DNA from 4 places in the Kribbella sp. CA-245084 genome. Region 4 is predicted to be linked to each of the others. Evidence: riboswitches for the same ligand, from Rfam matches in the RefSeq annotation. Region 4 holds a riboswitch; each other region holds the start of a gene.

Region 1 (3,900 bases), 1.5 Mb from region 4:
GCTCGAGGACGCCGCGGGCGATCTGGCGCGGCTCGACGCCACCGCGGCCGTGCTGACGAACAGCGAGGCGCTGGCTCGACTGCTGCTGCGGGCCGAGGCCGTCGGGTCGTCGCACATCGAGGGGCTCGTCGTCGGAGCGCGACGGCTGCTGAAGGCCGACGTACTGCGGGAGCGAACGCGGGACGTGACGGCCGAGGAGGTGCTCGGCGCGGTCGACGCGATGACCTGGGTGACCGAGTCCGTGCAGGCCGGCGACAAGCTCGAGGTCGAGCATCTGCTCGAGGCGCATCGCCTGCTGATGGCGCAGTCGCCGCACTCGGAGTACGCGGGCGAGATCCGCTACCTGCAGAACTGGATCGGCGGCCGCTCCCCCGCCGAGGCGTACTACGTCCCGCCGCCGGCGCAGCTGATCCCCGAGCTGCTCGAGGACCTGATCACGTTCGTCCGCGAGTCGCGGCTGCCCGTCCTTGCGAAGGCCGCGATAGCGCACGCGCAGTTCGAGACCATCCACCCGTTCGCCGATGGCAACGGCCGGACCGGGCGCGCGCTGATCCACCTGATCCTGCGCGCCGAAGGCCTGGTCACGCGGACCGTGCCGCCGGTATCGCTCTCGCTCGCGACGCACGCAACGGAGTACGTCGACGCCCTGACCGCCTTCCGGTACGTCGGACGCGCGACGACCCCGAAGGCCCGCGCTGCCGCGAACCCGTGGCTGCGGATGTTCGCGATGGCCTGCACACACGCGACCGCCGAAGCCGCGCGCTTCGAGCAGACCGCCGTCGACCTCAAGGCCGCCTGGCGGGAACGTGCGGCGCCGGTCCGGGCGGGCTCCGCGACCGAACTGCTCATCGACGCGCTGCCCGCCGCGCCGGTCCTCACACTCGCCGCCGCGGCGCAGCTCATCGACCGCTCGCAGCAGGCCGCCAACCAAGGGCTCGCCCGGCTGGTCGAGGCGCGCATCCTGCGCGAGGTCACCGACGGCCGGCGCAATCGCGTCTACGAGGCGCCCGAGCTGATCGACGCCTTCACGCTGCTCGAACGCCGCTTCGCCAGCCCGGCCGCGGACACCCGGATCGAGGCACCTAGCAGACCCGTTCCATCGAGGCCAGAACCGACACACCAGTGAATTGACTTTCGTCTCCCCGGCGAGCAAGAATTCGAACATATGTTCGATCGTACAGGGGAGAAGTGATGTCGGAGGCGTTCGACTGGGACATCCTGCACAAGCCATCGGCGATGGCCATGGTGCGCGGCCAGCTCGGCTTCAGCTGGATGGTGCTGTCCGGCCGACTCGCGCAGTTGACCGACGAGCAGTACTTCTGGCGACCGAGCAGCGAGGCGCTGACCGTCGTCCGGCGGCACTACGCCGGTCACTTCCGATCACTCGGATCCGGCGAATGGGTCGCACAGTGGCCCGATGAGCCGGACCATCGCGGTCCCCGCACGATCGCCTGGTTGATCGCCCATCTGACCGAGACCTTCTTCGAGCGGTGGGAGTGGACGTTCGGCGCGAGTCAGCAAGGGCGCGCCGACATCAACCTGCACGGCAACGCGCGCGACGCGGTCGCCTGGCTGACCTACTGGGTCGAGGCGTGGCGCGACGCGATCGCTGCACTGGACGAGGACCAGGTGATGACGGTCGGGTTGAGCCAGGCCAACGAGCTGGATGCCGGCGAGCCGTTCGGCCATGTCGTGCTGCGGCTGAATCGCGAGCTGATCCACCACGGCTCGGAGATCATGACGCTCCAGGACCTCTACGCGGTCGCGGCGTGAGATCGGCGACCACAAGATGTGCGACACGCGGCGTGGCGCTACCACAAGATGTAGATCTCTCGGCCTAGCATCACTACTGCTGGTGGTTCGGAGTGGTCGGCACCACAAGATGTGGGCCAGTCCGAGGCAACAGGGGAATCCGGTGCGAGTCCGGAGCTGCCCCGCAACGGTGAGCGGACGTGCTGTCGAGAGGCGTCCGCAAGTCCGGATACCTGCCACCGGCGCATGCACCGCCGGTGCATGCGGTCCGAGACCTCGCGGGTGGGTCGCAGGGCGTGACGGCAGTGTTCCCGGCCGGTGCTGCCGGTCCCGTCGTGCGCCTGCTCGCGTGGTTCCAGGCTTCCGAACTCTTGTGGAGAGCACACCTGTGACCCTTGCTTCCTCAACGGCTGCATCCCCGTCCCCGTTCTCGGGGATCGCGGCAGACCAGCCGATCGAGCTCACCGTCATCCGTCGCGACGGCAGCAGTACGCCGTTCGACGCCACCAAGATCTCCGTCGCCGTCACGAAGGCTTTCCTCGCGGTCGAGGGCGCCGACGCCGGCGCCACCCACCGGGTCCGCGACCTGGTGACCGACCTGACCGGCCGGGTCGTCGGAGCCCTCACCAGCCGCGGCGACGCGCGCCGCAGCGTCCAGGTCGAAGACATCCAGGACCAGGTCGAGCTGGCGCTGATGCGCGCCGGCGAGCACCAGGTCGCCCGCGCCTACGTGCTGTACCGCGAGGAGCGGACCAAGGCTCGCACGCCTGCCGATGCGGCCGGCGTGACCGAGAAGCCGGCGCTGACCGTCCGCGCGGCCGACGGCACCCGGTCCCCACTCGACGTCGACCGGCTGCGAGTGATCGTCGCGGAGGCGGCAGCCGGGCTCGACGCGGTCGACCCCGAGCTGATCCTCAACGAGACGCTCGGCGCCTGCTACGACGGCATCGCGCAGCACGAGGTCGAGCTAGCGCTGGTGATGGCCGCGCGCGGCTTCGTCGAGACCGAGCCGCAGTACAGCTTTGCCGCGTCCCGGTTGCTGCTGGACCAGATCCGGCGCGAGGCGCTGGGGCGTGTCCACGGCGAGCCGCGGCAGGCCAGCCAGGCCGAGATGGCCGAGGCCTACGCGACCTATTTCCCGCAGTACATCCGGACCGGGATCGAGGCCGGCCAGCTCGACCCCGAGCTCGGCACATTCGACCTCGAGCGGCTCGCCGCCGCGATCAGGCCCGAGGCCGATCTGGACTTCACGTTCCTCAGCCTGCAGACGCTGTACGACCGGTATCTCCTGCACCTCGACAAGGTTCGATACGAGCTGCCGCAGGCGTTCTTCCTCCGGGTCGCGATGGGGATGGCGCTGCGCGAGGACGACCGGGAGGCGCGGGCGATCCAGTTCTACGAACTGCTCAGCTCGTTCCGGTTCATGTCGTCGACGCCGACGCTGTTCAACTCCGGCACCACCCGGCCGCAGCTCTCGTCCTGCTTCCTGACCACGGTCGAGGACGACCTGGCCGGCATCTTCAGCGGCATCCGCAACAACGCTCTCCTCGCGAAGTACTCCGGCGGCCTCGGCAACGACTGGACCCCGGTCCGCGGCATCGGCGCCAAAATCCGCGGCACCAACGGCGAGTCCCAGGGCGTCGTCCCCTTCCTCAAAATAGCCAACGACACCGCCGTAGCTGTGAACCAGTGCTTCGGTCCCGAGACCCTCGTCTACACCGCCGCGGGTGCACAGCCGATCAGTGACATCGCCGTCGGTGACCTGGTCCTCGGCGCGAGTGGCCGGTATCGCGAGGTGACGAAGACCTTCGTGTACGACCAGGACGGCCCGATGGTCGAGGTCGACGTCAAGCACTCGATCGACCCGTTGCTCGTAACCGCCGGACACCCGTTCTACGCGATCCAGGGTGTGCCGATGGAGCAGAGCAACGAGCGCACCTACCGGTGGCTCGCGAACGGCAAGGTCACTGCCGGATGGGTCGAGGCAGGCATGCTCAGCAAGGGGGACTACATCGCTCAGGTCGTACCGGAAGAGATCGTCCCGGTCCGGGATCTGACCGAGGACGACGCACGGCTGTACGGCATCCTGCTCGGTGACGGACACCTGTCGAAGGACCGAAACCAGTGGGGCGTGTCCGGCAACCCACA
Region 2 (3,900 bases), 1.8 Mb from region 4:
AGCCGCGGGAGTCCATCGCGGCAGCGAGCTCCACCGACCGGTCCAGGGCGCCTTCCAACACGGGCATGGCCGTCGTACGGAAGGAGGCGCGGGTGCGGCCGCGCAAACGGCGTGCGGCGCGGATGCGGCGACCGTCGGTCACCAGTTGAGGTGCGAAGGTCAGTGCGACTACACAGGCCACGCCCATCTCGTAGAGCGCTCCGGGCAACGACTTCAGCAGGCGCCGTGGACTGGCCAGTGCGTTAGCAGCACCTATGCAGCACAGCATGACGGCCAGTTGCGCACCGTCGTACAGGGCGGTCACCAGAGCCTCTGCCGTCACCTCTCCGCCGAGCTTGACGCCCGCAGCCCAGGCAGGCAAAGGGATCTGCGGCAGCGTGAACAGCACGGTGTTCCCCTGCGAGCGGGTCGACAAGAGCGCCTGCAGCACCACGCGGACGCCGATGACCACCAGACCGAGCTTCAGGAACGCAGTGAAGCTGTGTGCCCACGGCGCATCGCTCCGGCGCGCTGCCACGACGAATCCGGTGACCGCGAGGATCAGGGCCAGCAGGACCGGGTTGCGGGTCCTGCTGGCCGCCACAGCCATACAGAGCGCCCACAACCACCAGGCCCCCGGGTGGAGCGCCCGGGGGAGTGTGAGGTGGTGGACGGCGCGCACGACTACTTAGCCGCAGTACGACGGCGGTTGAGAACGAACCCGCCTCCGCCCAGAAGGACCACGACGATTGCCGCGATGATGATGCCGGTCCAGGGCGCTCCGCTGTCGTCCTTCGAGGACGCGGCCGGTGTCGGCTGGACGGCAGTCGATCCCACTGCCGGGCCGACCTGCAGCGTGACAGGGGCGTCGGTAGCTGGGACGTTGATGCTCTTCACCTGGTCGCCGCAGCCCTTGGACGGGTAGCCGGCGACGCCGCAGGTGAGGCCCTTCTCGATCCGGACCGGCGCGACGGCGGCCAGGACCTGCGCGCCGTTCGACTTCGGATCCGTGACCACACAGGTGCCGGTCGGCTGGGCCGGCGTGTCACCGGTGACCGCGTCCTCCGGCGTACCGGGGTCGACGACCAGCGCCACCCGCTTCTTGCCGGTCTCCGCCGGGGTCTTGCCGCAGATCGCGTCGAAGTCGCCCGCTGCGCGCGGCACCCGCGGCTTCGCGCCGCCGACGGCGAACCGCCAGCCCTCGACGCCGCCGTCCGCCGGGACGTAGGCGTCCGCGCCCTTCTGGGAGAAGGCCCAGGTGCCGTTGGTCCACTGGTAGTAGCCCCAGAACCGGTAGCCGTCCTCGGCCTGGGCTGCGCTTGTTGTAACGGTTGCGACAGTCCCAGCCAGCAGGAGACCCGCCAGCAGGCTGAAGACCAGTCGTACGGTCCGATGTGCAGTCATTCTCGTGTCCTCGTTCGGGCCGCAGCCCGGTGGAGGAGATCCCGCCTGCACCGGCAGGGTAGGGGCTCCACCCGCGGACCACGGCGGGTAGGTGAGCCTGTCTGCCTGCGTCACAGTGGTCCGGCTCGCCACCCGGCTCCAGTTGGAGACGGGTGGCCTACGGTTGCGGGTCAGCGCCGGACTTCGACCGGCTTCCCTGTGACGCAGACGTGTGGTTCGACCGGAACTCTACTCTGTGACTATTCGGCCGACGACAGACTCATCGGCCCGTAGACCTCACGGTTGTCCTCGAGCAGGTAGACCTGGCTGACGCCGCGGTCGGCCAGATCGCGCCAGACCTCGCCCAGCCAGCTCTCCGCGTCACCCTGGGCCGAGAACTCCGCCCCGCCGACCTCACCCGGGTCGACCAGGGCGCCGGAAGCGGTCTCGAACCGCCAGTTCCAGCTCATCACGCCACCCGCGCTTGCGGCGAGTTCTGCGCGGTCTTGGCCGGGTCACGCTCGACGATGCCGCCGAGTACCTCGTCGATCCGCTTGAGCAGACCGTCGTCCAGCTTCACGCCGGATGCCTTCACGTTCTCGGTGACCTGCTCGGGCCGGGAGGCGCCGACGATCGCGGAGGAGACGTTCGGGTTCTGCAGCACCCAGGCGACCGCCAGCTGGGACAGGGACAGGTCGACCTCGGCCGCGATCGGCTTCAGCTCCTGGACCCGGGTCAGCACGTCGTCGGTCAGGAAGCGCTTGATGAACGTCGCGCCGCCCTTCTCGTCGGTGGCCCGGGAGCCCTCCGGCGGCTGCTGACCGGGCAGGTACTTGCCGGTGAGCACACCCTGTGCGATCGGCGAGAACACCACCTGGCCGATGCCGAGCTCCTCCGAGGCCGGGACCACCTCGGCCTCGATCACCCGCCAGAGCATGCTGTACTGCGGCTGGTTGGAGACGAACGGGATCCGCAGCTCGCGGGCCAGCCGGTGGCCCTCCTGCAGCTGCTCCGCGGTCCACTCCGAGACACCGATGTACAGCGCCTTGCCCTGCCGGACGACGTCGGCGAACGCCTCCATCGTCTCCTCCAGCGGCGTCTCGGTGTCGTACCGGTGCGCCTGGTAGAGGTCGACGTACTCCGTGCCGAGCCGCTTCAGCGAGCCGTTGATCGACTCGTGGATGTGCTTGCGGGACAGGCCGGTGTCGTTCGGGCCCTTCGGGCCGGTCGGCCAGTACACCTTGGTGAAGATCTCCAGCGACTCGCGTCGCTCACCGGCCAGCGCCTCGCCGAGCACCGACTCGGCCGCCGTGTTGGCGTAGGTGTCCGCGGTGTCGAACGTCGTGATGCCGGCGTCCAGCGCCGCCCGCACGCAGGCCTTCGCCTGCTCGTTCTCCACCTGCGACCCGTGCGTGAGCCAGTTCCCGTACGAGATCTCGCTGACCTTCAAACCGCTGTTGCCGAGAAAGCGAAAGTCCATACGCCTGACCCTACAGTCAGGTCAGGACGGCTTCTCGCCGCGTTTCACCATCGGCTTCGGCAGCCGCCAGCGACGCATCTGCATGGTCCGGCGAACGGCGTAGAACCCGAGGCCCTTGGTCGACTCCTTCGGGAACTTCACCCCGACCGACTTCTTCAGGCCGGCCGTCAGCAGGAACCAGTCCGCCGCGATCAGCAGGATCATCGCCAGGAACAGCAGGTTGACCATCCCGGCCAGCCACGGGAACTGCGGCGAGAACACCACGCCGACCAGCGACACCACCAGCAGGATCGGCAGCGCGAACTCCATCACGGAGTACCGGGCGTCGACGTAGTCCCGGGCGAAGCGGCGCACCGGGCCCTTGTCGGCAGCGGGCAGGTACCGGTCGTCGCCGGTCTGCATGGCCGACTGCATCTTGCCCCGCTCGGTCCGCACCTTCTCCCGGCGGATCGCCGAGGCCTCTTTGCGGTTGCGTGGCTTTTTGAACGCCGCCTTGCGCGCCGCCTCGGCGTCGCGGCGGCTCGGGGTCGGGCGACCCTTGCCTCCCGCCTTGCCCTGGGGCTCGGCGGGTACGGTGGTATCTGTTTCAGACTTGGAACGACGGAACACGGGGTCAGAACCTCATTCGCAGGGCAGGTCGCGACTCGGGGTGGTCCCCGGACCTCCTTACCACTTTATCGGGGCCGGTCCTGATGGTGTGGTGACCCATAGGGACATAGGGTGGATGACACGCACGCCGGGTCGTCAGTCCGGCACAGAAGGGGTACGGATATCGATGAGCATCTTCAAGCGGATGTCGACGATCTTCAAGGCCAAGGCGAACTCCGCCCTGGACAAGGCCGAGGATCCTCGCGAAACCCTTGACTACTCGTATCAGAAGCAGCTCGAGCTGCTCCAGAAGGTACGGCGGGGCGTGGCCGACGTGGCCACCAGTCGCAAGCGGGTGGAGTTGCAGGCCTCCCAGCTGCAGTCCCAGTCGGCGAAGCTGCAGGAGCAGGCCCAGAAGGCGCTCTCGATGGGCCGTGAGGACCTGGCCCGGGAGGCTCTGACCCGCAAGT
Region 3 (3,900 bases), 1.3 Mb from region 4:
CCTCGCTCTGCACGTCACGCTCGTCGAAGGCGCGATCGCGTTCACCCCGCAGTTCATCGGGTCGAACCCGGCCGAGGTCCGCAGCGGTCCGAAGGCCGGGCGACGCTTCCTGGCCGCCGAGCAGGACCTGGGCTTCCAGCTCCTGCACGCGCTCGAGCCGGGCCAGCTGACCACAGCACTGGTCTCCGACGAAGCGCCGGACGACATCCTGACCCGCCACGACCCGGTCGCCGACGCGTCGCTGCTGCACCGCGGCCTGTCGTACGGCGACATGAACGAGGACCAGCGCCAGATCCTCAGCCTCCTCATCGGCCAGTACGTCGGACGCGCGGCCGGCCCGATCGGCCTGCAGACCTGGCAGGACATCACCGAGCACGGCATCGAGCAGCTGACGTTCGCGTGGGCCGGGGAGACCGAGCCGGGGATCGGGCACCGGCACTACTACTCGATCGCCGGCCCGAGCTTCCTGGCCGAGTACGACAACACCCAGGACAACGCCAACCACATCCACTCCGTCTGGCGCGACCTCCGCAACGACTGGGGCACCGACCTCCTGGCGGCCCACTACGGGATGCACCGCTGAATCAGGACCGAGGCAGGAACTCGTGGCTCGCGGTCCACGTGGCGACCCGGTGCCCGAGCTGGTTACCGTCGTTCATTGCGTGCCGGAAATGCAGCCCGAGCCAGATGCGGGCGTTCTTCGTCTCGGTGTCCAACGCGGTGGCTGTGGCATAGTGCCGGGTCGTCGAGGTCACCGGAGAAGAGACGTTCAGGTCGATCGAACGGGCACCGAAGAGACGGCTGAAGATCTCCGTCGAGGCCCCGGTGAGGCAGGCATGCCCGCTGGTGTACTCGGGATACGGCGGCGTGGCGACCAATGGTGTCCAGGCGGGATCAGGTGCGGTTGCGCGGTTACCGTCGGTGTCCGCCAACCGGATCGCGGTAATCGGCCGCCAGAACGCGTAGTCATACTTCGCCCGCCAGCAGGCGATCAATGCGTCGGCCTCACTGGTGCCGAGCAGAGCGAATGCCCGTGCGGTCCGGACGATGTCCATCCCACTCCGGGACACGCGCTCGCGAAGTGCCGCGTTGTACTGCCCCGACGCCGGCCCGTTCCAGAACAGGGCGGTCTCGGTCTGGGCTGCGGTCCGGGACGTCCCGTCCTTGGCGCCCATTGCCTTCACCTCGGCGAAGTCGCGGGCGTAGGCCTTCGAGGTGATCGGGTCGGGACCGCTGAGCCGGACCTGCTTGGGAGATCTGAGGGCGAGTGGCCGGACGAATCCCAGCCAGGGAGCGAGCATCGGCGCGAACGCGTCCGGGGTCGGGCGCCACACGCCCGGTGCCGGTGTGACGTCGAGGGTGATGTTGGCACCGCGCCCGTCATTTGCTCGTGCTGCGATCAGCGATGACGCTGCGGCCTCGCCAACGGCCTGCCCGCGATCCTTCGCCCTGCTGTCGGGGATGCTGCCCAGCGACGCTGCATAGTCGGCGGCGAGGTTCTGGGCCGAGGTGGGGAAGTAGTAGTTCAGCACGCGGTACGCCGCCGTCGCCGCTGCGGCCTCGGTCGACGCTCGGCCGCGAGCCCGAGGCTGCCGCAGGTACGGCTGGTAACGACCCTCGATCGTCACCACGGCGTCGTACACGGCGATCGAGACGAAGCCGAAATAGAGCGTGGACACGGGAACTGGGGTGGCGTTCTCGGTCAGAATGGTCCGGGCCGCGATCGCGTTCCAGGTGATGACGACAGCGGGATCAGCGGGCTGGGTCGCGGTGGCCGGCGGAACTGCGATGACCGAGGCGGCGAGTCCGGCAGCCACGACGGCCGAGAATGCCGGGAGTGTGATGCGCACTGGTATCTCCTTCAGTCGAAGTCGAGCGACTTGCGCTGAAGCAACGGGTGCGCTGCAGGAGGGCGCCAGCGGGTCCAAGCCCTTCCTTCCGTGCTAACACCGCCCCCTGGCCCGGTCAAGCATCAAACGTTGGTCTCGCTGCGGCGGGACCGGTGCCTGGCGTGGGAGGAACTCCACACCCGGTACGCCGCGACTGTCAGCTAGAGTCACGATCGTCATCGACGGCATCAGCAGGAACCCGGTGTGAGTCCGGGGCGGTCCCGCCACTGTGACCCGTAAGGGGAGTCAGGAACTGCCGCCGTCGTACCTCCGTTCGGGGCGTGGATACCCCGGGGAAGGAACGCCTTCGTGCTCCTTTTGCTCTCCACCGCCGACACCGACCTGCTCGCGGCCGCCGAGGCGGACGCCGGCTGGAAGGTCGCGAACCCTGCCCGCCTCGAGCTCGCCGAGCTCGGACCGCTGCTCGACACCGCCGAGATCGTCGTCGTCCGGCTCCTCGGCGGTCGCCGGGCGTGGGAAGAGGGGCTCGACGCGGTCCTCGCGTCCGGCAAGCCGGCTGTCGTGGTCAGCGGTGAGGCAGCGCCCGACGCCGAGCTGATGTCGTTGTCGACCGTGCCCGCCGGTGCGGTCACAGAGGCGCTCGCGTACCTGCGCGAGGGTGGCGCGGACAACCTCCGCAACCTGGCCGGCTTCCTGCGGGACACGCTGCTGCTGACCGGCGACGAGTTCGAGCCGCCGCGCGCACTCCCGGCGTACGGACTACGGGGTACGTACGTCGAGGACGAGCGACCCGTCGTCGGGATCGTGTACTACCGCGCGCACGAGATCTCGGGCAACACAGCGTTCGTCGACGCGCTCGCAGAGGCAGTCGTCGAGGCGGGAGCTCAACCTCTTCCGGTGTACTGCGGCACGCTGCGCGGGCTCGACCCGGCCGAGAACGTCGGGCTGTTCGAGCTGCTGCGTAAGTGCGACGTACTCGTGACGACGCTGCTCGCGGCGGGCGGGGCGGTGGCGGCGAACGCCAGTGCAGGTGGTGCGGACGATGCGTGGGACGCCGGCGCGCTGGCGTCGCTCGACATCCCGTTGATCCAAGGGCTCGCGCTGACGTCGACTCGCGAGCAGTGGGTGGAGAGTGACGCTGCGATCAGTCCGCTGGATGCGGCGACGCAGGTGGCGATCCCGGAGTTCGACGGGCGGCTGATCACAATCCCGTTCTCGTTCAAGTCGTACGACGCCGACGGGCTGGCGCGCTACGTGCCGGACGTCGAGCGGTGTGCGCGGCTGGCCGGGATCGCGGTGGCGCATGCCCGGCTGCGGCACGTGCCGGCGGCGGAGAAGCGGATCGCGCTGGTGTTGTCGTCGTACCCGACGAAGCATGCGCGGATCGGGAACGCGGTCGGTCTGGATACGCCTGCGTCGGCTGTTGTCCTGCTCGGTCAGCTGGAAGCGGCCGGGTACGACCTGGGCGGGCTCGACCTCAGTGAGTTGCAGGGCGCGGACGGGGCCGACGGGCTGATTCATCGCTTGATCGCGACCGGCGGGCACGACGTCGACTGGCTGACCGACGAGCAGCTGGCCAACGCTGTCGCCAAGGTCCCGCTGTCCACCTACGCCACCTGGTTCGGTCGCACTCCCGAGTCGTTGCAGGCGGCAATGATCGACGCCTGGGGCGAGGCGCCCGGCGAGTTGTACGTCGACACCTCGGGCGACGAGCCGGCGATCGCGCTGGCCGCCTTGCGGTTCGGGAATGTCGTGCTGATGATCCAGCCGCCACGGGGCTTCGGCGAGAACCCGGTCGCGATCTACCACGATCCCGACATGGCACCGTCGCACCATTACCTGGCGGCGTACCGCTGGCTGGAGGCGTCGCGGGATGAGGGCGGATTCGGCGCGCAGGCCGTCGTACATCTGGGGAAGCACGGGACGCTGGAATGGCTGCCGGGCAAGGGAATCGGGATGGCGGCCGACAGCGCGCCGGACGCGGTGCTCGGGAACTTGCCGATGGTCTATCCGTTCATCGTCAACGACCCGGGGGAGGGCACGCAGGCGA
Region 4 (3,900 bases):
GCAGCAACTGCGGCGGCGGAAGCCGTCGGTGGTGGTGTGGATGTCGTGCAGGGTTGGGTGTGCGAGGAGCTGCGCGGCCGTTCTGCCGGCTTGGTCTGCTAGCTGGGGTGCTGCGTTGCTGAGGGCAACGGATGCGCCATTGACGGCGGAGGCCACGTTGCCCCGGAGGATGTGGTCAGAGACTCCGAAACGCTGTGTGATCGTGGCCAGAGCTGGGACGGGGCCTTCGAAGAACTCGGTGGCCAGGTCGCGGGACTTGCTTGGCGGAGCGAGGGACAGAGGAAAGGCTCCGCCTAGGACTGGTTGCCAATGGACGCTGTTCAGGTCGAGGGGCGGGACGCCGTCGCCCAGGACCGCAGCGGCCAAAGCGGGTGAGACCAGGCGCGCGACCAGTCCGAGGTGGGTGATCGATGCCGCTACTCGGACCTCGACGGCTTCGGGCTCCTGACCGCCCGCGGCCGCTAGATAGGCGCGGGTCGTCATCACCCGGTCCTCGAGTACGGCGGGGTCGTCGAGCAGCTCCGACATGCTCCGCCACGGTGCGGCCGGCGCCGTACCCGAGGGGTGTTGTTCGTGTTCGAAGAACGGGCCGAGCATCATGCGTTCGCGACCGGCTCCGCCTGTTTGGTACTGGACTTGCGCGGCTGGAGCAGGCGCTCCGCGAGTGGACCGAAGATCAGGCCGATGGCGCCCCACAACAGCACCTGCGCGCCGACCGAGTAGAGGCGGAACGCGTACAGCCGGTCCGCGTCGAAGCCTGGGAAGACGATGGTGCCCTTGTCATCGGTCAGCGGCAGAGGTGTCTCGGTCGCGTGCCGCCCGAACTCCTCGACATTCGCCGCCAGCTGACCCACCGAGGGCAGCACGGCCATCAGTACGCCGATGATCGCGACGTACGCCGCGACCGCGAGGAGTGTCGCGTTCCAGTTGCCGAAGCGTGGTTGGAGACGCTTGCCGAGCAGGACCGCGCCGATCAGCAGCACGATCGAGCAGGCCACCATCGCGAGGTACAGATTGCCCCGGTCGTGGATCGTGTCCTCGTGCCCGATCGACGGCGGGTTGGCCGGGTACTTCAGGAACGGCACGAAGTACACCGCGACGAACCCGCCGAGCGCGACCAGCATCGCCAGGTTGCGCGGGCGCAGCTTGCCGACCCGGCCCAGGCAGATCGCGTAGGCGACCGCGAACAGCGCGCCCATCGCCACACCGAACAGCACGATGCCGACACCGGCTCCGAGATTCGCCTGCAACGTCCGGCTGAAGATCTCGTGACCCGCATGCTCGACCGGCAACCCGGCCGCGTGGTCCAGCTCGTGCTGCGCGGCGTCGCGACCGCTCTCGTAGTCGATAGCAGCTTGGATCTGGGGCTCGGCGAAGATCCGCGCGAAGACGAACGCGATCAGCCCGGCCACTGCGCCGGCGAGTGCGCCGCGCAGGATCAGTTTTCTTTCCATGTCAGTTGTCAGTCAGATCAGTGACAGGGGAAGCCGAGGAAGTGCCGCGCGTCGTGCACGAACTCGTGGATGTGCATGTCCTTGCCGAAGATCGAGTACGCACCCTGATCGACGCCGATGAAGTAGTAGAGCGCGAACGCGACGATCGCGGTGCCGACCAGCCACATCACAGCCCGCGAGACCGGTACGACGACCGGCGTGGAAACCGAGGTGGGAGCAGACAGATTGCTCACGAGTAGAGCCTCCTTCTAGGGGATCGTGCGTCCCTCATCCAATGGAGCGTCGTGACGGCGAAGTATCTGACTCACCGCTCGCACGAGGCGAACGGTTCACAGTGGCGCGACCGTGCCGAAATCTCATCGGCTTCCTTGCGCCGTCACTACGTTGCGAGAGTACGGACGCCGTCCGGGCACGTCAATTGCGGGTTGCTCACATCACTCCCGTCACACGGGTTGCCTGTGGAAAACCATTCCGGTCACTCGTGGTCGGGCCGTTAAGCTCGGAGGCCGGTGCACCCCGAGGAGGCCCCGTGTTCCAGCCGCTGCATGCTTCTGCCACCCGAGCTGTTGAGAAACTCCGCGATATCGGTGAACCACTACCCGACGACCTTGCCAGTCAGTTGGCCAAGCTGGCCGACGACACCCAGTCCTCCGCCGCAGTTGAGGACCTGCTCCGTCCGTTTGTCCTCGTCGACGTCTCCATCGACGAGCAAGGACTGCCGATCAGTACGCCGGGCGCCGCGCCGCCGCGCCTCGTCCAACACGGCTGGCGCAGCTTCCTGGTCCGGATCGACAACCCGCACCGGCTGGTCGGCGATCTCGCCGCACAGTCGAACCATGTGCTCAACACAGTCGACTACCACAGCCACGCCGCGCGAATCGCGATGGCGGACACGCTGACGATCGTTCCGAGGATCAAGAGCAGCTGGCTGGAGGTGAAGCTGGCCGGGCCGACCGACATCTCGGGCCTGGACGTCGAGTACAAGGTGATCAGCCTCTACAGCCGCGACGGCGGCAGCCAGAGCGGCGAGCTGGGGTTCGTCCTGGCCGTCGAGGAGGCCGAGCACAGCTACACCAGACCGCCGATGGCGAAGGCCTGGCGGCGGATGGGGGCCGAGAATCGCCCGTACCAGGCGTCGTACGAGTTCGACTGCCTGCCTGCGCGCGACATCCGGTTCGACATCCGCGAGCCCGACGGGAGCAGTTGCGTTGCGGCGCTCACCGTTCGCGACTCCCAACGGCGCTCCTACCCGTCGAAGGGGATGCGGCTCGCGCCCGACATGTTCTTCCACGAACACGTCTACCGCGCGACCGGCGAGGTCATCACGCTCCCCAGCGGTCAGTACGAGATCTCGGCCCGCCGCGGACCGGAGTACCGCGAGGTCCGCGTGGAGGTCGATCTCACGCCCGACGACGACGCGGTCACGATCGAGCTCGATCGCTGGGCCGATCCGGCCCGGCACGGCTACTACTCGGGCGATCCGCATATCCACGCCGGCGGCTGCTCGCACTACAGCGTGCCGTCCGAGGGAGTGAACCCGGAGACGATGATCCGGCACGTCCGCGGCGAGGGACTGTGGATGGGCAGCGTGCTCACCTGGGGACCGTGTTACTACCACCAGAAGCAGTTCTTCAGCGGCTCGTCGATCAGCCCGCGCGCCGAGCTCGAGTGGCCGGCGATGCAGCAGGCGCAGGGCATGAACTGGGATCCGCAGGACACCGACCACGACGGCCAGAGCCTGCTCCGGTACGACCTCGAGGTGTCGGGCTTCCCGTCGAGCCACTCCGGTCACGTGATCCTGCTCGGGCTGACCGACCAGGACTATCCCGGTACGAAGATCATCGAGGACTGGCCGTCGTACAACCTGCCGGTCATGCGCTGGGGTCACGCGCAGAACGCGATGGTCGGCTACGCGCACTGCGGACTCGGCCTCTCGGTCAGCACGAGTGAGCTGCCGAACTACGTGATTCCGGGCTTCCAGTCGATCGGCTCGAACGAGATCATCGTCGACGTACCGCTCGGTGCGGCCGACTTCCAGTGCGGCGCCGAGTTCGATCCCGCCTCGGAGCTGAACATCTGGTACCACCTGCTGAACGTCGGCTACCGCACGCTGATGCTCGGGGAGACCGACTACCCCTGCATCTACGACGACGGCCCGGGCGTCGGGCGCACCTACGTCCAACTGCCCGAGCCGCCACAAGGCCCGCAGGCGCTGGAATCGTGGCTCGGCGGACTGAAGGACAGGGCGTCGTACTTCGGCGACGGCCGCAGTCACGTCTACGACTTCGCGATCGACGGCGACACGAGCCGCGAGCAGACGGCGGACGCCGCGGGACCGGTCCGGGTCAGCGCGACGGTCGCGGCGTGGTTGCCCGAGGATCCGCCGGCGCTGCCGGCCGCGGGGCAACCGGCGTACAGCGCTCCGGTCGGCTGGCATCTCGAACGC

Evidence for each region. Region 4 has a riboswitch for cobalamin ahead of ACQPYH_RS24190 (CbtB domain-containing protein). Riboswitches for the same ligand answer to the same signal wherever they lie in the genome.
Region 1: linked by a shared signal. The riboswitch ahead of ACQPYH_RS30965 (ribonucleoside-diphosphate reductase subunit alpha) and the one ahead of ACQPYH_RS24190 (CbtB domain-containing protein) in region 4 are both predicted to bind cobalamin.
Region 2: linked by a shared signal. The riboswitch ahead of ACQPYH_RS15490 (SCO2322 family protein) and the one ahead of ACQPYH_RS24190 (CbtB domain-containing protein) in region 4 are both predicted to bind cobalamin.
Region 3: linked by a shared signal. The riboswitch ahead of cobN (cobaltochelatase subunit CobN) and the one ahead of ACQPYH_RS24190 (CbtB domain-containing protein) in region 4 are both predicted to bind cobalamin.

The regions. Positions count from the first base shown of each region.
Region 1 covers NZ_CP192053.1:6,502,933-6,506,832, forward strand. The annotation lists gene ACQPYH_RS30955 (Fic family protein) at 1-1,126, shown strand, start outside; gene ACQPYH_RS30960 (DinB family protein) at 1,192-1,773, shown strand; cobalamin riboswitch at 1,840-2,007, shown strand; gene ACQPYH_RS30965 (ribonucleoside-diphosphate reductase subunit alpha) at 2,141-3,900, shown strand, end outside.
Region 2 covers NZ_CP192053.1:3,209,367-3,213,266, forward strand. The annotation lists gene ACQPYH_RS15485 (energy-coupling factor transporter transmembrane protein EcfT) at 1-589, opposite strand, end outside; gene ACQPYH_RS15490 (SCO2322 family protein) at 664-1,383, opposite strand; cobalamin riboswitch at 1,489-1,623, opposite strand; gene ACQPYH_RS15495 (hypothetical protein) at 1,623-1,832, opposite strand; gene ACQPYH_RS15500 (aldo/keto reductase family protein) at 1,832-2,842, opposite strand; gene ACQPYH_RS15505 (DUF3043 domain-containing protein) at 2,864-3,451, opposite strand; gene ACQPYH_RS15510 (PspA/IM30 family protein) at 3,618-3,900, shown strand, end outside.
Region 3 covers NZ_CP192053.1:3,732,929-3,736,828, forward strand. The annotation lists gene ACQPYH_RS17915 (DUF3500 domain-containing protein) at 1-583, shown strand, start outside; gene ACQPYH_RS17920 (vanadium-dependent haloperoxidase) at 585-1,850, opposite strand; cobalamin riboswitch at 2,042-2,165, shown strand; gene cobN (cobaltochelatase subunit CobN) at 2,199-3,900, shown strand, end outside.
Region 4 covers NZ_CP192053.1:5,037,095-5,040,994, forward strand. The annotation lists gene ACQPYH_RS24180 ((2Fe-2S)-binding protein) at 1-528, opposite strand, end outside; gene ACQPYH_RS24185 (CbtA family protein) at 597-1,454, opposite strand; gene ACQPYH_RS24190 (CbtB domain-containing protein) at 1,472-1,687, opposite strand; cobalamin riboswitch at 1,728-1,874, opposite strand; gene ACQPYH_RS24195 (CehA/McbA family metallohydrolase) at 1,984-3,900, shown strand, end outside.